3 linked regions of the Alloyangia pacifica genome follow. The protein of the gene in region 1 binds, or shares a complex with, the protein of each later gene. Links are inferred from orthologs where the notes say so. Each region holds a gene or a part of one and is shown on either strand. Other genes may lie near its edges.

What was found.
Region 2: the proteins of dnaN (region 1) and CEW88_RS05120 are in contact, whole or in part, in a cryo-EM structure (PDB 8GIZ), measured with the Escherichia coli proteins. The link is inferred for Alloyangia pacifica from one-to-one orthologs.
Region 3: the proteins of dnaN (region 1) and CEW88_RS01455 are in contact, whole or in part, in a solved structure (PDB 1OK7), measured with the Escherichia coli proteins. The link is inferred for Alloyangia pacifica from one-to-one orthologs.

What each region holds. Positions count from the first base shown.
Region 1 is NZ_CP022189.1:187,687-195,103, reverse strand. Bases 2,391-5,322 are described here. They hold dnaN (DNA polymerase III subunit beta), read right to left. Parts: upstream 4,450-5,322; coding sequence 3,331-4,449; downstream 2,391-3,330. Other genes in these bases: dnaA (chromosomal replication initiator protein DnaA), read right to left, coding at 4,602-5,322; recF (DNA replication/repair protein RecF), read right to left, coding at 2,391-3,215. Outside these bases: gyrB (DNA topoisomerase (ATP-hydrolyzing) subunit B), read right to left, coding at 1-2,029; more of recF, read right to left, coding at 2,109-2,390; more of dnaA, read right to left, coding at 5,323-5,999; rpsT (30S ribosomal protein S20), read right to left, coding at 6,543-6,806; CEW88_RS00855 (hypothetical protein), read left to right, coding at 7,072-7,254; CEW88_RS00850 (enoyl-CoA hydratase), read right to left, coding at 7,318-7,417. UniProt on the Escherichia coli protein: Confers DNA tethering and processivity to DNA polymerases and other proteins. Acts as a clamp, forming a ring around DNA (a reaction catalyzed by the clamp-loading complex) which diffuses in an ATP-independent manner freely and bidirectionally along dsDNA.
Region 2 is NZ_CP022189.1:1,055,347-1,062,830, forward strand. The notes cover bases 2,411-5,409. They hold CEW88_RS05120 (DNA polymerase III subunit delta'), read right to left. Parts: upstream 4,470-5,409; coding sequence 3,351-4,469; downstream 2,411-3,350. Other genes in these bases: CEW88_RS05115 (Mrp/NBP35 family ATP-binding protein), read left to right, coding at 2,411-3,218; tmk (dTMP kinase), read right to left, coding at 4,466-5,116; CEW88_RS05130 (D-alanyl-D-alanine carboxypeptidase family protein), read right to left, coding at 5,113-5,409. Outside these bases: CEW88_RS05105 (valine--tRNA ligase), read right to left, coding at 1-913; CEW88_RS05110 (DUF1127 domain-containing protein), read right to left, coding at 1,703-1,906; more of CEW88_RS05115, read left to right, coding at 2,154-2,410; more of CEW88_RS05130, read right to left, coding at 5,410-6,312; CEW88_RS05135 (SPOR domain-containing protein), read right to left, coding at 6,338-7,261. UniProt on the Escherichia coli protein: Part of the beta sliding clamp loading complex, which hydrolyzes ATP to load the beta clamp onto primed DNA to form the DNA replication pre-initiation complex.
Region 3 is NZ_CP022189.1:316,831-321,056, forward strand. What follows is about bases 1-2,880. They hold CEW88_RS01455 (DNA polymerase IV), read left to right. Parts: upstream 1-753; coding sequence 754-2,007; downstream 2,008-2,880. Other genes in these bases: CEW88_RS01445 (hypothetical protein), read left to right, coding at 1-246; CEW88_RS01450 (NUDIX domain-containing protein), read right to left, coding at 277-678; CEW88_RS01460 (DUF3775 domain-containing protein), read right to left, coding at 2,010-2,339; CEW88_RS01465 (alpha/beta hydrolase family protein), read right to left, coding at 2,431-2,880. Also shown: more of CEW88_RS01465, read right to left, coding at 2,881-3,447; CEW88_RS01470 (DNA recombination protein RmuC), read right to left, coding at 3,478-4,226. UniProt on the Escherichia coli protein: Poorly processive, error-prone DNA polymerase involved in translesion repair and untargeted mutagenesis. Copies undamaged DNA at stalled replication forks, which arise in vivo from mismatched or misaligned primer ends.

The sequences.
Region 1 (7,417 bases):
TACGGACTTCCTCGACGCCGCGCAGAATACGCGCGAGACGGATGCCGCGATCCTGGGTGATCCGGCCCTGCCAGCCCTTCTCGTATTCCAGCGCGATCAGGTCGAGCCGCTGCGCGACCTTGTCGGCAACGCCCTGCAGGTCCGATTCCACCGCGCCGGGCACGAAGCCGCCGGCGATCGCCGCCTGCTCGAGAATGTGACGCGGGTAATGCGTCGGGAAGGCGTCGAGCACGCGCTTGAGCTGGCGCGCCTCGTCGATCACCCGCACTAGATCCTGCCCGGCGATCACCTCGCCGTTGCCGAGCTTCAGGCCGGCGCCGTCGATGCCCTGGTTGATCAGGTACTCGTCGAGCGCGTTCTGGTCCTTTACGTAGACCTCGGACTTGCCGCGGCTCACCTTATAGAGAGGCGGCTGCGCGATATAGAGATAGCCTCCCTCGATCAGCTCCGGCATCTGCCGGTAGAAGAAGGTCAGCAACAGCGTCCGGATGTGTGCACCGTCGACGTCGGCGTCGGTCATCAGGATGATCTTGTGGTAGCGCAGCTTGGAGATGTTGAACTCGTCGCGGCCGATGCCGGTGCCGAGCGCCATCACCAGGTTGCCGATCTCCTGGCTGCCGAGCATGCGGTCGAAACGCGCGCGCTCGACGTTGAGGATCTTGCCCTTCAGCGGCAGGATCGCCTGGGTGCCCCGGTCACGCCCGGTCTGGGCCGAACCGCCTGCGGAGTCACCCTCGACGATGAACAGTTCGGTCTTCGACGGATCCTTTTCAGAGCAGTCCTTGAGCTTGCCGGCAAGGTAGTTCACGTCCATCGCGGTCTTGCGGCGGGTCAGTTCGCGCGCCTTGCGCGCGGCTTCGCGGGCCAGCGCCGCCTCGACGATCTTGCCGACGATCTGCTTGGCCTCGTTGGGGTTCTCCTCGAACCATTCGGCAAGGCGCTCGTTCATCAGGCTCTCGACCGCCGGCCGCACCTCGGAGGAAACCAGCTTGTCCTTGGTCTGCGAGCTGAACTTCGGGTCCGGCACCTTCACCGAGAGCACGCAGGTCAGCCCCTCGCGCGCGTCGTCACCGGTGAAAGAGACCTTCTCCTTCTTGGCGATGCCCGAGGCCTGCGCGTAGTTGTTGATGGTGCGGGTCAGCGCGCCGCGGAAGCCGGCGACATGGGTTCCGCCGTCGCGCTGCGGAATGTTGTTGGTGAAGGGCAGCACGTTCTCGTGGTAGCTGTCGTTCCACCACATGGCGATCTCGACGCCGATGCCGTCCTTCTCCCCGGTCATGTAGATCGGGTCAGTCATCACCGGTTGCTTGGAGCGGTCGAGGTACTTCACGAACTCCTTCACGCCGCCGTCGTAGTGCAGCTCGGTCTTCAGCGGCTCGGCGGGGCGCTCGTCCTCGAGGATGATGCGCACACCCGAGTTGAGGAAGGCCAGTTCGCGCAGGCGCTTTTCGAGGGTCTCGAAGCTGTAGTCGAGGTTGCTGAAAGTGCCGGTCGAGGCCAGGAAACGCACCTCAGTGCCCTGCTCGCCCTCGGCATCTCCGACGACGCGCAGATGCTCGACCGTCTCGCCATGCTCGAAGCGCGCGTAATGCTCCTTGCCGTTGCGCCAGATGCGCAGCTCCAGCCAGACCGACAGCGCGTTTACCACCGAGACGCCCACGCCATGCAGACCGCCCGAGACCTTGTAGGAGTTCTGGTCGAACTTCCCGCCCGCGTGCAGCTGGGTCATGATGACCTCGGCCGCCGAGACGCCCTCTTCCTGGTGAAGGTCGACGGGAATGCCACGGCCGTTGTCGCGCACCGACACCGAATTGTCGGCGTGGATTTTCACCCGGACAAAGTCCGCGTGACCAGCCAGAGCCTCGTCGATGCCATTGTCCACGACCTCGTAGACCATGTGGTGCAGGCCCGATCCGTCGTCCGTGTCCCCAATGTACATGCCGGGGCGTTTGCGGACCGCCTCCAAGCCTTTGAGAACTTTGATGGAATCCGCGCCGTATTCCTGCTGTGCGCTTGCCGGTTCGGCCATGCCGCGATCCTTCATGATTTTTGTTGGTTTTATACGGTGTTCAAGCAGGATTGTCACGCCGCTGACACAAGATTTGGTGTCAAAGGCCGCGGTTTTCAACCAATGATTGCCCATCCCGTTCGGTAACTTCCAGGTGCTGGGCGCGCGCTCCCAGTTCGGCGAAAAGCTCCGGCCCGGTGCCGGTCATCCAGGCCTGCGCGCCGAGCGCGCAAATCTCGTCGTAGAGCGCCGCACGGCGACCCGCATCGAGATGCGCCGCGACTTCGTCGAGCAACAGGATCGGCGCCGCGCCGGTCTCCTGCGCCAAGGCGCGGGCGTTGGCGAGGATGAGCGAGATCAGCAGCGCCTTCTGCTCACCGGTCGAACACTCCTCGGCGGGCACGCCCTTGGCCGCGAAGGTGCCGCGCAGGTCGGCGCGGTGCGGCCCGACCAGTGTCCGCCCGGCGGCCAGGTCACGTGGGCGGCTCGCCTCGAGCGCGGCGCGCAGCGCGGCAGTCTCTTCGGGCATGGGCGTGCCCGCGTCCAACAGCTCGAGCTCGGCGGCGGGAAACGACGTCTCGGCCCCGGCCTGTGCCTCGGCCAGCCGCGCCAGCGCCGCGCGGCGGTTGGCCTGCAGCGCCGCTCCTGCCTCGGCCATCTGCCCTTCGAGGGCGGCGTACCAGAAGCCGTCGCGCACCTGGTCGCGCAGCAGCCGGTTGCGCTCCCGCATGGCCTTCTCGTAACCCAGCGTCAGTTCGGCGTGGTCGGGAAAGAAGCTCAGCGTCATCCTGTCAAGGAAACGCCGCCGCCCTTCAGGCCCCTCGATCCACAGCCGGTCCATCGCGGGGATCAGCCAGAGCACCCGCGCCATCCGGCCAAGGGCCACCTGAGGCGCGGCCTTGCCGTCGATCTGCACCTGCCGGGCGGCCCCCGCCTCGGAGCGGAAACTGATCTCGTGCAGCGCGTCGCCGGTCTGCAGCAGCCCTTCGATCTTCCACCCCAGCGCCTCGGGACGGCGGACCATCTCCTGCGCCGAGGCCCGGCGCATGCCCCGCCCCGGAGAGAACAGCGAGACCGCCTCGATCAGGTTGGTCTTGCCCGCGCCATTGGGCCCGTAGAGCGCCACCGGCCGCGCATCCACCTCGATCGAGGCGTCCCGGTGCGAGCGGAAGTGCGAGAGGGTGAGGCGGGTGAGATGCAGGGACATGGCTCAGGCGGTAGCGCGGGGACGGGTCCCGCGGAAGAGGGTATTTCCGGAATCACGAAAGGCAGAAGCAAAGCCCCTGCCTTTCAGTGAATATCGGATGCTCAGGGCGGGGCCGTCAGACCCGCATTGGCATGACTACGTAGACGGCAGACGTGTCGGTGCCTTCGCGCATCAGGGTCGGATCGCCCGAGGAGTTGAACATGAAGACGGCGTTCTCGCGGTCCACCTGGCTGGCGATCTCCAGCAGGTATTTCGCGTTGAAGCCGATCTCCAGCGGCTCATCCCCATAGGCCACGGCCAGCTCTTCCTCGGCGGCACCGCTGTCGGGAGCATTGACCGAGAGGATCAACCGGTCCTCGTCGAGCTGCAGCTTCACGGCGCGCGAGCGCTCCGACGAGACAGTTGCCACTCGATCGACGGCCTTGGCGAACTCGCCCGCGTCGACTTCGAGCCGGCGGGTGTTGTTCATCGGGATGACGCGCGAGTAGTCCGGGAAGGTGCCGTCAATGACCTTGGAGGTCAGCGTGATATCGGGCGTGGCGAAGCGCACCTTGGTTTCCGAGACCGACACGGCGATGTCCATGTCGTCCTCTTCGAGCAGTTTGCGCAGCTCTCCCACGGTCTTGCGCGGCACGATCACACCGGGCATCTCTTCTGCACCAGCAGGCAGCGGCGCGTCGATGCGGGCGAGGCGGTGACCGTCGGTGGCAACGCAGCGCAGCACCCGGCCCTCCTCGCTCTCGGCGACATGCATGTACACGCCGTTGAGGTAGTAACGCGTTTCCTCGGTCGAGATCGCGAACTTCGACTTGTCGAAGAGCCTGCGCAGGACTTCGGCCTTGGCGGTGAAGTTCGACGAGTATTCCGACGACGCCATGACCGGGAAGTCTTCCTTGGGCAGCGTCGCGAGACTGAAGTTCGAGCGGCCTGCGGCCACGGTCAGCCGGCCGGCGGAAGTGTCGGCGGTCAGCTGGACCAGCGCGCCGTCGGGCAGCTTGCGGACGATCTCGTGCAGGGTCACCGCCGAGACGGTGGTGGCCCCGGCCTGTTCGACCACCGCGGGGGCGCGGTCGAGCACTTCGATGTCGAGATCGGTGGCGCGGAAGCTGGCCGAGTTGCCCTCGGCCTCGATCAGCACATTGGCGAGGATCGGAATGGTGTTCCGGCGCTCGACCACAGATTGTGCCTGGCTGACTGCCTTGAGCAGCGTCGCCCGTTCAATGCTGACTTTCATCGCCCTGTCCCTCGGTTGGCCGGTGGGGCAGCTTGGCGCATCTGCGAAGCCGCTCCAAATTCTTTTGCAGATTGATCCGACGGATTGCCTGCAGCGTCAAGGCCGCGGGGCCGCCCTTGGGCAGCCCCGTTCCCAAATGTGGTCGTGCGGTCTCAGGCTTCGAGCGCGCGGCGCAGAAGCTCGATGTCGTCGGCGATCTGGCTGTCCTGCATGCGCAGTTCCTCGATCCGCTTCACCCCGTGCATGACCGTCGTGTGGTCGCGCCCGCCGAAGCGGCGGCCGATCTCGGGAAGCGAGCGGGCGGTGAGCTGCTTGCACAGGTACATCGCCACCTGCCGCGGGCGCGCGAAGTTGCGTACGCGCTTGGGGCCGATGAGATCGGAAAGGCGGATGTTGTAGTGATCCGCCACCTTGCGCTGAATCTCCTCGATCGAGATCTTGCGGTCCGAGGCGCGCAGCACGTCGGCGAGGCAATCCTGCGTCAGCTCCATGGTGATGGGCTGGCCGACCAGTGAGGCAAAGGCGAAGAGGCGCGTCAGCGCACCTTCGAGCACACGCACGTTGGTCGAAATGCGATGCGCCAGGAACTCGAGGATGCCATCGTCGAGCTGCAGCGACGGGTATTGCTTGCGATAGGTGTCGACCTTCGACTGCAGAATGCCGAGACGCAGTTCGTAATCCGTCGGGTGGAGGTCGACCACGAGGCCGGACTGCAGGCGCGAGCGGATGCGGTTCTCCAGGTCCTTGATCTCGTCCGGCGCGCGGTCGGCCGAAATGACGATCTGCTTGTTCTGGTCCACCAGCGCGTTGAACGTGTGGAAGAACTCTTCCTGCGTCGAGTCCTTGCCGGCGATGAACTGCACGTCATCGACCATAAGCACGTCGACCGAGCGGAACAGCTCCTTGAAGTCCATCATGCGGCGCTCGCGCAGGGCCTGCACGAAGCGGTACATGAACTGCTCTGCCGACAGGTAGAGCACGTTCAGGTCGGGGCGGCGGTTGCGCAGCTCCCAGGTGATCGCGTGCATCAGGTGCGTCTTGCCGAGGCCAACGCCGCCGTAAAGGAATAGCGGGTTGAAGGTCACGGTTTCGGCCTCTGCCACACGGCGCGCGGCGGCATGGGCGAGCTCGTTGGGCTTGCCGACGATGAAATTATCGAAGGTGAAGCGCGCATCGAGCGGCGCGCTCGGCAACAGGTCGCTTCCGCCCTGTGCGGATTGGCCATTGGCCGCATTGGCCTGGGCCGGCTGCTCGGGCTGCGCCGAAACCGGGCGCGGGCTCGGACGGCCCGCTGCCGGACGCGGCGCGTTACTGACCCGGAATTGCAGGCGGCGAACCTGCGAATCCAGCGTGGAGATCTGCGACAGCAGCAGGTCCCCGAAATTCTGCGACACGTAGGTGCCAATAAAATTCGTCGGTGCTAGGAAGACCGCCACCCCGTCGGCTTCCAGACCTTTGTATTCGAGGGGCTTGATCCAGGTTCGGTAGTTGTTTTCCCCGATCGTGCTGCTCAGCCTGTCTTGCAGCGCGCCCCATTGTTCCTGCGTCATTTATCCCCGCTCCGTCTTTTCACCGGTTCTTCCTATGTCCCTTTGGGCAACACACACACACGCGCCCAATTGAGCCACCGATGGGGAGCAAATGCAGGCCCCATGCCGAAACGGCATGAGTCAGGAAGAGAAGTCTCTGTCCCAGTGACATAGCACGCATAAGGACTCCCCGGGACTCCCAGCATCCCGAAGCGACCCAGCAAGGCGCACTACTCACCCATTTTACAATTGGACTGGCAGGATGAAATCATCCCGAAATCGGCATCTGTTGATCAGACGACCGAAGCGACGAAGACCTTTCCACGATTCCCGTGGCGTGATCCGCGATTGCCTGTCCCCCCAGCGACGTGACTCGCTCGATGAAATTACTCCTGTTCCGAGAAGAGCAGCAACCGAACTTCAAACTTGACTCAATGGAATCCGAAAAAAGAATCTCGGCCTTCAAAATATGGTGTGAGTCATGAAAAAAGGCACCACCAATGGCGATGCCTTTTCGATCACACACCTATTAAGTGTGTCATTTCAGCCTGACACTTGACGTGCTCAGGCGAGCGACTTCACCCGCGAGGAGAGACGCGACATTTTGCGCGAAGCAGTGTTCTTGTGGAAGACACCCTTGGTCACGCCGCGCATCAGTTCGGGCTGAGCTGCGGCGAGAGCTGCGGTGGCTGCGTCCTTGTCGCCCGAAGCGATCGCTTCCTCGACTTTGCGCAGGTAGGTACGGATGCGCGAACGGCGTGCCTTGTTGACGGCGTAACGCTTCTCGTTCTGACGTGCGCGCTTCTTGGACTGGGGCGTATTTGCCATGATGATCGGTCCTATGTGTCTGTGGCCGACAAGGCCTGGGTCTGAATTTCGGACGTGCAATATCCACCAGACCCGGATCTGTCGTCGCCGGACCGATTCTTGCCTGAGCGGGCATCACACGCATGTAGGCGGGGCGCATAGCCCATTTTCCGCCGGTTGCAAAGGCCCCAGCGGCACTTCTTGGGGAAATGGGGGAGAATCGGCTAGGATCGCCCTCCCACGGCCCTCGCCGCGGGACACTCCAGACTGAAAGGAGGAGTCAGCCATGAACGCAATGCAGATCAACGAGGCCGCACAGGCGCTCTACCGGGCGCATGGGGCCCGGGCCGAGGCCGAGGCCGCCGCAAAGGTGCGCGAGAACGAACGCCGGGGTGCCGCCGAGGAGGCGCAGACCTGGCGCGCCATCCAGGAAGCGATCCGCCAGACGCGCGGCCCGCTGCAGTCCTGAGTGGCCCGGGCATGAAAAAGGCCTGTCCCCGCGGGGACAGGCCCGGAATGCGATGCAATCGCCTCAGCGGTCGCGGAACTGCGGCGTCCGCTTCTCGAGGAAGGCAGACATGCCTTCTTTCTGGTCCTCGGTGGCAAAGAGCGAATGGAACAGGCGGCGCTCG
Region 2 (7,484 bases), 870 kb from region 1 along the record:
CCGAGCCGAAGGTGGGATCGGGGTATTCGTCCACGATGATCGGGATCAGGCGGCGGTGCTCTTTCGGACCCACCGGGATTTCGCAGAGCTTGCCGACGATGGGCGCATAGCGCTCATCCGAGGGGTGCACCGCGACCGCGCCGTCGCCGAGCATGGTCTCGGGGCGGGTGGTGGCGATGGAGATGTAGTCCCGCTCCTCGGAGAAGAGCACGTTGCCGTCCTCGTCCTTCTCGACGTAGGTGTAGGTCTCGCCGCCCGCGAGCGGGTACTTGAAGTGCCACATGTGGCCCGGCACCTCGATGTTCTCGACCTCGAGGTCGGAGATCGCGGTCTCGAAATGCGGGTCCCAGTTCACCAGACGCTTGCCGCGGTAGATCAGGCCCTTGTCGTACATGTCGACGAAGACCTTTATCACCGCGTCGTGGAAGTTCCCTTCCTCGCCCGCCGGCGCGCCCTCGGCCCCCGACATGGTGAAGGCGTTGCGCGACCAGTCGCAGGAGGCGCCGAGGCGCTTGAGCTGGTTGATGATCGTGCCGCCGGACTGCTGCTTCCACTCCCAGACCTTCTCGAGGAAGGCCTCGCGGCCCATCTCGCGGCGGGTGGCGTTGTTCTTGTCCTTGGCCAGTTCGCGCTCGACGACCATCTGCGTGGCGATGCCCGCGTGGTCCTGCCCGGGCTGCCAGAGCGTGTCGAAGCCGCGCATCCGGTGCCAGCGCACGAGGATGTCCTGCAGCGTGTTGTTGAACGCGTGGCCCATGTGCAGCGAGCCGGTCACGTTCGGGGGCGGGATCATGATGCAGAAGCTTTCATCGCGCGAGGCGTTGGCCCCGGCCTTGAAGGCTCCGCTGTCTTCCCACGCCTTGTAGATGCGCGCCTCGGCCTCGGCCGCGTTGAAGGTCTTTTCCATCGCCATGGCTGCGTTCCCATGCCTGCTTTGTGCTGTTGTCCGAACCCTCCTACCGAAAGGCTCGGCAAAGGGAAAGCGCCGCTTGCGCCCGGAGGGGCGTGGCGGGGCGCGCTTTTCGGCGCGGGGCAACTTGGCGGGAGTGGGAAACGGAAAACGGCGGTGCCAGGGAGGAGGAGAGGCACCGCCGTTCCGTGTCACGAAAGCCCGAGGAGGAGGAGAAGAGGGGCTTCCGATCCGGGCGGGCCCGAGACAGGCCCTATGTAGGGTGCGGCGATCTCAGGGAGGAGGAGAGAGATCGCCGCTGCATCGACGCCCCAGGGAGGAGGAGAGGGGCTCCGAAGCTTCTGGAGCGGCCTTTGTCAGGCGCCCCGTTATCTGGTGCGGCGGTCTCAGGGAGGAGGAGAGAGACCGCCGCTGCATCGACGCCCCAGGGAGGAGGAGAGGGGCTCCGAAGTTCTGGGGCGACCTTTGGCAGGAAGCCCCGGTATCTGGTGCGGCGGTCTCAGGGAGGAGGAGAGAGACCGCCGCTGCATCGACGCCCCAGGGAGGAGGAGAGGGGCTCCGAAGTTCTGGGGCGACCTTTGGCAGGAAGCCCCGGTATCTGGTGCGGCGATCTCAGGGAGGAGGAGAGAGATCGCCGCTGTATCGATGCCCCAGGGAGGAGGAGAGGGGCTGTCGATGTCTAGGCCTTGCGGCCCTTGTTCGTGTGGCGGTGACCTCAGGGAGGAGGAGAGAGGTCACCGCCGTAACGAACCGGCTCAGGGAGGAGGAGAGAGCCGGGACGTGTTCGAATTCTTATGCCTCGTAGGCGGCCTGGTAGGCGATCCGGCGGATCATCGAGCGGTGCAGCCCAAGATCGCCCAGTTCGCGGTTGCTCAGCGCGGACAGCTCGCTGAAGGTCTGCTTGTACAGGCGGCGACGAGCGAGGGCAGTGCGGAAGCGCTCGACGAGTCCTTCGGAGCGGCCTGCGATGCGGGTGGTGTCGGTTGCGTATGCCATTTGCGTCTGTACCCGTGTGGCTGGAGGGTTGCGTCTGTCTTTCGTTGACCCATAGATGGGCCAGATGCTGCGGTTGCACAATCCCGGGAGGGTTCAATGCCGCTATGCGCGAAATGCATGGGAAAAAGCGCTTTGGATTGCGCAAACATGCGGGCTCGCGCACAAGATTTGGGCGGACCATGTCTGCGGTTTGCGCCTGGCGCAAGGTGACGCAAGGGTGGCATGCGCCCGAGGAAAGGAAGTGACCATGACCCAATTGTCCGACGCCATCACCGAGCTGCTTGGCAGCTTCGATCTGCCCGGCGGGGGGACTCTGATCTCGCGTGACATGATTCGAGCGATGCGCGTCGAGTCCGGGCAGGTGGCCTTCGTGATCGAGGCGCCGAGCCCCGAGATCGCCCGCCAGATGGAGGGCTTCCGCGCCATGCTCGAGGCGCGCATCGCCGAACTGCCCGGGGTGGAGACTGCCTCGGTCGTGCTCTCTGCGCCGACCCAGGCCCCCAAGGCGCCCTCGCTGAAACTCGGCGGCCACGCCAAGCCGCAGCAGGGTCGCATGATCCCGCCCGGGGTGAAGAAGCTTATCGCCATCGGCTCGGGCAAGGGCGGGGTCGGCAAATCGACGGTTTCCTCCAACCTCGCGGTGGCGCTGGCGCGCGCGGGCAAGACGGTCGGTCTGCTGGATGCCGACATCCATGGCCCGTCGCAGCCCCGGATGTTCGGCGTCTCGAAGCGCCCGGCCTCGCCCGACGGCAAGACGATCATCCCGCTCGAGGCGCATGGCGTTACCCTCATGTCCATCGGCTTCATGCTGCCCGAGGACAAGGCGGTGGTCTGGCGCGGCCCGATGCTGATGGGGGCGCTGCAGCAGATGCTGATGCAGGTAGAGTGGGGCGAGCTCGACGTGCTGCTCATCGACCTGCCGCCGGGGACCGGTGACGTGCAGCTCTCGCTGGGTCAGAAGTCCGAGCTCGACGGCGCCATCGTCGTCTCCACGCCACAGGACGTGGCGCTGATCGATGCCAAGAAGGCGCTCGACGCCTTTGCGACGCTGAACGTGCCGGTGCTGGGGATGATCGAGAACATGTCTGCCTTCGTCTGCCCGGGCTGCGGCCTCGAGAGCCATATCTTCGGACATGGCGGCGTCGCGGCCGAGGCGGCGCGGTTGAACCTGCCGGTTCTGGCGCAGCTGCCGATCGACCTCGACACCCGCCTCGCGGGGGACGGCGGCGCGCCCGTGGCGCTTGGTGACGGCGTTATGGCGCAGGCCTACGCCAAGCTGGCGCAGGAGTTGATCGCCAAGGGCGCGGTCTGACCCTGCAACCCGTCACCCGCGGGTCTTTCAGGAAGGCATTTCCAGCGGGAGGCGCGGCGAGAGCAGCGCCTCCCGCTTTCGTGGCAGCCTGGCGCTTGCCACGCGGGGCCACTTGGCCCCCGACCGCAGAGCTTAGTCCACCTTGCGCAGCTGCAGCAAAAGATCGAGCACCAGCGCCGCGGGATCGACGTTCACCGCCCGCGCGTGGCGGGCGCGCTCGCCGGCGTCCTGTGCGAGCTGCGCCCAGGCCCGTCCGGCGGCGGGGTGGGGGGCGAGGCGCTTCAACACCTCTGCCTCCTGCGGGGCGGCCTCGGCGCGCGGCGCCATGCCGGTGACCCCGGCACGAGCAAGGCGGGCCATCAGCCGGTCCGCCAGCGTCAGCATCAAGTCGAGCCGCGCTTCCTGGCCGCGTCCGGCGGTGCTTTCGCCAAGCGCGATGGCGCGCGGCCGGTCGAGCCGGGGCAGGGTGTCCGCCAGCGACACGAGATCGGCATAGAGCTTCAGCCCGCCGAGATTGAGCAGCCGCAGCGCCTCGCCGACCGAGCCGGCGGAGAGCTCCGCCAGCGCAGCGGCTTCCTGCGGCGCCACCTGCGCCCCGGCCTGGTCGAGCGCGCGCGCCATGGCCTCCGGCTGCAGCGGCGAGAGCCGCAGCTCGCGGCAGCGCGAGCGGATCGTCGGCAGGAGGCGCGAGGGCTGGTGGCTGACCATCAGCAGCACGGTATTGGCGGGCGGCTCCTCGAGCAGCTTGAGGATGGCGTTGGCCGCGTTGGGGTTCATCTCGTCGGCACTGTCGATGATCACCACGCGGCGCCCGCCGTCGGCCGACGACAGCGAGAAGAACCGTTTCAGCGCGCGCACTTCTTCGACGGTGATGACGCTGCGCAGCTTCTTGGTCTTCGGATCCCAGCCCCGGCGCAGCAGGTGCAGCCGCGGCTCGGAAAGCGCGTGCACGCGGTGTGCCACCGGGTGCTCGGGGTCGATGCGCAGATCGCTGGGCGGGGGCGGCGCGCCGAAGAGCCCACCGTCGTCCTCGGGCGTGGCCAGCAGGAAGCGCGCGATGGTCCAGGCCAGCGTCGCCTTGCCGAGCCCGCGCGGCCCGGTGATCAGCCAGCCGTGATGCAGCCGGCCCGAGGTGAAGGCGGTGAGGAAATCTTCCTGCGCCCGGTCCTGGCCATAAATCGTGAAGGTCTCGCGCGGATGCGGGGCGCCTTCGATCCTATCGGCCTCGGGGATTTCCTCTTCGGCACTCATGCCGGGCACCGCTCATTCAGTCGGGCACGGATGTCGGCGGCCACCTCGTCCTGCGGGCGGTTGCCGTCGATCACGATGAAGCGCTCGGGGAACTCCCCAGCCAGCGCAAGGTAGCCCGCGCGCATGCGCTCCTGCAGCGCCAGGCCGAAGTCCTCGAAGCGCTCTTCCGCGGTGGCGCGGGCCTTGGCGCGCGCAAGGCCCGCCTCCGGGTCCATGTCGATGAGGAAGGTGAGGTCAGGCTCGGTGCCGATCATTAGCTCGTGCAGCGCATCGACCTTGTCGCGCAGATCGCCACGAGAGAGGCCCTGATACATGCGGCTGCTGTCGGCGAAGCGATCGCAGATCACCATCTTCCCCATCTCGAGGGCAGGGCGGATCAGCCGCTCGAGGTGATCGCGGCGGGCGGCGGTGAAAAGCAGCAGCTCGGTCTCGGCGGACCAGCGGTCGGGATCGCCCTGCAGCACCAGGGCGCGGATCTCCTCCGCGCCCGGCGAGCCGCCGGGCTCGCGGGTGAGCACCGCCTGCCGCCCCTCGGCCAGCAGATCGACGTGCAGCCGCCGCGCCTGGGTGGACTTGCCAGAGCCGTCGATGCCTTCGAAGCTGATGAAGAGGCCCTTCGGCTGGGCCCCGCCTTCTGGCTTGGTCACATGGCCTCCGGCGAGGCGGCGGGGGTCTGCAGGCGGCCGATCAGGTTGCTGCTGACCACCATCATGCGCTTGACGAACCCGCTGGAGGGGACGTCCTCGGCGGCAAACAGCGGCACACGGTGCTCGGGCAGCCCTTCGGGGGTGATGATCAGCTCTGCGAGCTGCTGCCCGGCGGTGATCGGCGCCTTGAGCGGGCCGGTATAGACGACCTCGGCGCCAAGCTCGGTGCCCGGGGTCACCGGGATCAGCATCTCGATGTCATCGCGTGCCACGAGGCCGACGGTCTCGGTGTTGCCAAGGAAGACCTGTGCGCGGGCCACTTCCTTGCCCTTCTCGACGAGCTTGCGCTCGGCGAATTGGCGGAAGGCCCAGTTGACGATGGACTCGCTCTCCTCGGCGCGGGCGCGTTCGCTCTCGAGCCCGGAGATGGCAAAGATCACCCGGCGGTCACCCTGCTTGGCCGAGCCGACAAGGCCGTAGCCCGCTTCCGAGGTGTGGCCGGTCTTAAGGCCATCAGCGCCGATGTCGAGGCGTAGCAGCGGGTTGCGGTTGCGCACGTTCTGCGGCGCGCGACCGTCGAAGGCGAACTGCTTTTCCGAGAAGATCGGGTAGAACTCGGGGAAGTCCTCGATGATGTGCCGCGCCAGAAGCGTCAGGTCGCGCATCGACATCACGTGGCCCTGCGCCGGCCAGCCCGAAGCGTTGGCGAAGCTGGAGTTGGTCATCCCGAGCTGCTGCGCGCGGCGGGTCATGAGGTCGGCGAAACCGGCCTCGGTGCCGTTGGGCGAGAGCGCCTCGGCGATCACCGCACAGGCGTCGTTGCCCGAGAGCACGATGATGCCGCGCAGCAGGTCCTCGACCTTCACCCGGTCGGTTGTGTCGAGGAACATGGTCGAGCCGCCGTAGGACATCGCGTGCTCGGAGACAGGCAGCTCCTCGTCGAGCTTGAGCCGGCCGTCGCGGATCGCCTCGAAGGCCATGTAGAGCGTCATCAGCTTGGACATGGAGGCGGGCGGGACGGCCGTGTCGGCATCCTTGGCCAGCAGCACGGTGCCGGTGGTGTAATCCAGCACAAAGGCGGCACGGGCGCTGGTATCAAAGGCCTGTGCACCGCTGGCAAGCAGCGCTGCGGTGGCCGCGCCGGCCAGAAGGCGGCGCAGGGGCAGGCTCGAAAGGGGGCTTTTCAGGCGGCGCATGGGCGGATCCTCTCTATGGCTCCGGTCAGTTCTTGACGGCGTAGGCATCCGAGAAGCCGGTGCCCTTGATCTTGGTCAGCAGCGCGTCGAGCTCGGCCTTGTCGGCGGCGGGGCCGACCAGCACCCGCCAGAAGGTCTTGCCCGAGCTGCTCTGCTTCTTGACGGTCGGCACCATGCCGGCCTGTCGCATCGCGGTGGCGGTGTTCTCGGCGTTCGTCTCGACGCTGAAAATGCCGATCTGCACGTAGGGGCGCGACAGCGACGTGGCCTGCGTCGGCGCGGGGGACGCGGGTGCCTTGGGCGCGGCGGCTGCGGGTGTCGCGCTGGGTGCGGGCGCCGGGGTTGTGGGGGCCGCGTCGATCGCTGCGGCGGCGGAGGCGGTCACCGGGTCGAGCGTGCTTGCCTCGACCGCGGGCGCATCCGACAGGGTCGCGGCCTCGACACCGGCGGGGCCGGTGCCAGCTTCGGGTTCTGCCGGGCCCTCCTCGCGGCGCAGAGCGACCACGTTGAGGTTCACCGGCTCGCCCGCGAGCATGCCGATGGCGGCGGCGGCGTCGGAGGAGACCTGCAGGCGCGGTCCGGGGCTCATGCGCTCGCGGCGGAATAGCGCGCCGATGACGAACTGCCCGGTCTTTTCGTTGCGAATGATCACCCGCTCGGGTTCGCTGACGTCGGGATGCGCGACCCAGACGCCGCCAAGCGAGGGGCGCCCGTCCCAAAGTCCGGCCTCGGTGGTCTGGAAGACCTCGGGCGCCTCGATGTCGCGTTCCGCCGTGGCGGCCCCGCGCGAGACCTCTGCCCCGCCAGCGCTGCTGTCCTTGCCCTTCAGGAATCCAGGCATCTGCGACTCGCTGCAGGCGCCGAGCGCGAGCGTTGTCAGCAGTGCCACGACTGTTCCTCTTGCGGCCCCCTGTCCGATGATGGGCCGCGTTCGCTTTGCTCTGGTCATAATGCCCCCTGCATTCCCGCCTGACCGGTGGCGTCTGTCGCGCCTTGCCGGATATCCCCTCTTCCGGGCTGCCTGGCCCGGTCCGTGATTTGCGGGATGCGCGCTCCTTTGCCACGGCGCGCTTCGAGGGCGCGCTTGGGTCGGGGTCTGCCACGCCGGACCTGCCGCGGCGCCGGGCCTTGGCTGTCGGAGGGCTGCGCCACCGGCGCTGGGAAACGGAGCG
Region 3 (4,226 bases), 130 kb from region 1 along the record:
GCCCTTGTGACCTTTCATTCAAGCGCCGGGCGCACCCGCGTGGCCAGCAGCTTCAAGGCACCGGTGACCACCCAGCCCGACGTTGCCGAGCAGGTGCTCGTCTCGCGCGCCCGTGCGCTGCTCGATCGCAATGACGCTTTGATGGCGCGTACGCCGCCCCTGCCGTCGGAGAGGGTGCGGCGCCCGCGCGAAGTGGCGCTGCAGCGGGCGAGGCCGGGCTGGCTGTCGCTGTTCCGCGCTGCCTGACATCTTGGCACCGCGCGCGGGGTGATGCCGTCACCTGGCGGCGCGGCTGTCCATGTAGCGGCGCAGGACAGCGCGGAAATGCGGGATGGCATCCTCGCGGGAGATGAACTCCTCGGGGGGCATCATCATCCAGCCTTCGCCCTCGCCGCCCCAGACCACATCTCGAGCGAGTTCGGCGGGCAAATGTGCCGCGTAGTACCACAGGCCGTCGTGCAGCTGCTCCCAGCTCACCGCGTCGGGGGGAAGATCGAGCCCGATTTCCTCGACCGTCTCGCGCAGGGCGCATTCGAGACCGGTCTCGCCGGGCTCGCGTGTGCCGCCGGGGAAGTCGAGATAGCCGGGCCAAGGGATGCCTTCGGTATGGTCGCGCCGCAGGATCAGCAGATCGCTGCCGAGAAAGAGGATGAGCTTGGCGCCTCTAAATTCCATCATGTCTCCGGGCAATGGCACTGCTACTGGGGAAGGCTTATAGTGCCGAGGTAACACCTGTTGCCGGAATTGCCACCCATGCCCGCGCTTTGCCGCGATTGCCTCGCCGAATTCGAACACGGAACGCGCTGCCCGAACTGCGGACGCCCTCGGATCGTGCGCCATGACGAGCTTTGGGACCTTTCGATCGCGCACATGGATTGCGACGCCTTCTACGCCACGGTGGAGAAACGCGAAAATCCCGAACTGGCCGACAAGCCTGTGATCGTCGGAGGCGGCAAGCGCGGGGTGGTCTCGACCGCCTGTTATGTCGCGCGCATTCGCGGTGTGCGCTCAGCGATGCCGATGTTCCAGGCGCTGAAGCTCTGCCCCGACGCGGTGGTCGTCAAGCCGCGGATGGAGCTTTATGTCGAGGTCTCGCGGCAGATACGCGCGCTGATGGAGGAGCTGACCCCCTCCATCGAGCCGCTGTCGCTGGACGAGGCCTTTCTCGATCTCACCGGCACGGCGCGGCTGCATGGTCACCCGCCGGCGGTGATGATGGCGCGGCTTGTAAAGCGCATGCGCGAAGAGCTGGGCGTCACAGGATCGCTCGGACTTTCTCACAACAAGTTCCTCGCCAAGATCGCCTCGGATCTCGACAAGCCGCACGGGTTTTCGGTGATCGGCAAGGCGGAGACGGCGGAGTTTTTGCGCCCGAAGTCGGTACGCATGATCTGGGGGGTCGGCATGGCTTCGCAGGAGGCGCTGGAGCGCGCGGGGATCCGCACCTTCGAGGACCTGCTGCGCTGGGAGCAGCGCGATCTGATCGCGCGCTTCGGCTCGATGGGGCAGCGGCTCTACCATCTCGCCCGAGGTGAGGACACGCGGAGGGTGATGCGCAACGCGCCGATCAAGTCGATTTCGAACGAGACCACCTTCAATGAGGACACCGGCGATCACGACCTGCTCGACGGGCATCTGTGGCGGATGTGCGAGAAGGTCGCGGACAGGGCCAAGGCCAAGGCGCTGGCAGGGCGGGTGGTGACGCTTAAGGTCAAGCGGTCGGACTTCAAGCTGATCACCCGGCGCCAGTCACTGGGCGATGCCACGCAGATGGCGGACCGTATCTACCGCGTGGCCCGGGGTATGCTCGACGGGCTGGAGCGGCAGGGCCCGTGGCGGCTTTTGGGGGCGGGGATATCCGAGCTTGTGAGCGCCGAGCAGGCGGACCGTGGGGGTGATCTGCTGGACCCGGACGCCGGCAAGCGCGCGGCGGCGGAGCGGGCCACAGATGCGATCCGCGCCCGCTTCGGCGATACGGCGATCGTCAAAGGCCGGGCGCTGCGCTGAGCTCAGCTGCCGCGGCTCAGAAGCTCGTCCTCTTCGTCCTCTGGATCATAGCCGAGCGCCTCCAGCCCGGCCTCGAGGTTGTCGGCCAGATGCGGCGTGCCGATCAGGTAGTCGGCGGTCGGGGTGGAGGCTTCCGAGAGGGCGGTGCGGTAAGCCTCACCCCATTCGTCGGCATCGAAGGCCTCGCGGCCGATCCACATCACCGCGACCAGCGCGGCCTGTTCCTCTTCGCTCATGCGGTCGATGAAGCCGCGCAACTCGCCCTCGGCCCGGTCAATCTCGCGGGCCATCAGGATCACGGCGGCAACCGTGCGGACGCTGATTTCTTCCATGGCGCGTCTCCTTTCGTCCCACACACCATGGCGAGAAGCGTACACCCCGACCTTGATCTGCGACAAGAAGCTCGTGGCCGGGAACGGAGGGTCAGTAGGGAAGCAGCAGGGCGCGGCCGAGCACGTCGAGCGCGCTCTCGGCGAGCTGCTCGTGCACGGCGCTGCGTTCCTCGGCGGTGCTGCCGCAGAGCGCCGGATCGCCGCCTTCCTCTTCCAGCAGCTTGGCACCGCCGGGGGTGCAGAGGGCGAAGAGATCGTAAAGATCGGCGCCCTCCAGCGGCAGCACCTCGATGCCGGCCTGGGCGGCGAGACGTGCCTCGCCCGGGGCGGGTTCGTCGAGGCCGAAGATCGTCATCTGGGCGCCGCGCTCGGCCAAGCTGGCGGCGCGAAACTCGGCGAGATACTCGGGCGCAATGGCCAGGACCGCGCGCACCCGTGGATCCTGCCGGGACAGGGTCAGGGCCTGCGGGTCGACACTCGCGGGATCGATGCCGCCGGAGGCAAACCACTCGCAGTCCGTCGAAGGATGCGCCGTCCAGCAATTGCGCGCATAGGCGCCCTCATCGATCATGCCGCCGGCGAGCATCATCGCCGCGGTGCCGCCGAGCGCCACGCCGGCGACCGCCACACGGGTCTCGTCGATGCGCATCTGCCAGTCGGGATCGTTGAGCAGCAGGTCGAGCGCCTGCCCCAGCTCCGCCGGGCGGCGCCAGATCTCGCCGAGCGCGGTGGCCGGATCGCGCGGGCGCTGGCCACTTACCTCGGCGACAATATAGCCGCCCTCGGCCAGCCGCGCGGCAAGCCAGGCGCCGCTCTGCTCGGACGAGCGCCGCCCGCCGTGCGAGAGAAGAACCAGCGGCAGCTTTCCAGGAAGCGGCGAGGCCTCGCGCTGCGCGGGGGTGCCTTCGAAGACGGCGTTGCGGCCGACCAGTTCCGAGGCGCCGCCGCCGGTCTGCGCGGGATACCAGATGGTCATCGACACGCCGCGGCCAAAGTTCGCCTCTGGGCGGATCATGCTGCTGACCCCGACACCGGTCTTGTCGCCCGCGGCATGGCCGGGAACTGCAAGAAGGGCCGCAAGCGCGAGGCCGGTCAGGCGGGCAAGCATCCGATTTTCCTTGGCGAGTCGGTCGAAAAGTCAGGTCTGCCGTGGCAATGGCACGATACGCCCCTCGGGCGCCAGATCTTCAAAATCAAAATTGTCGAGTTTTTGAGCACGTCGGCCCGCTTTCTCGGCGCTGATGCGGATTTCCGAAAGATCCCGTGCAGCCATGCCGAAGTGACGGTCAAGGTTCTCGACCCGGCCTTCGAGACGCTCGATGTCCTGATGCAGCAGGCCAAGTTCGCGGCGGATCGCCCCGGCCTGTTCGCGCATGCGGGCATCCTTGAGCACCGCGCGCAGGGTGTTCAGCGTCGCCATGCAGGTGGTCGGCGAGACGATCCAGACCCGCAGCGAAAAGCCCTCGCGCACCACCTCGGGGAAGCTGGCGTGCAGCTCGGCGTAGACCGCTTCGGAGGGCAGGAACATGAGCGCGCTGTCGGCGGTCTCGCCGTCGAGAATGTAGCGGTCCGAAATGTCGCGCAGGTGCTTGCGCACCGAGATGCGGAAGGCCTGCGAGGCGCGCTGCTTGCCCTCGGGCGTCTCGGCGCGGCGCAGCATCTCGTAGGCCTCGAGCGGGAACTTGGCGTCGATGACGATATGGCCCGGCGGCTCGGGCAGCTTGATCAGGCAATCGGCGCGGCGCCCGTTCGAAAGCGTCGCCTGCATCGTATAGCTGTCGGGAGGAAGCGCTTTCGAGACGATGTCGTTGAGCTGGATTTCCCCAAAGGCGCCGCGGGTCTGCTTGTTCGACAGGATGTCCTGCAGCGACAGCACGTCGCCCGAGA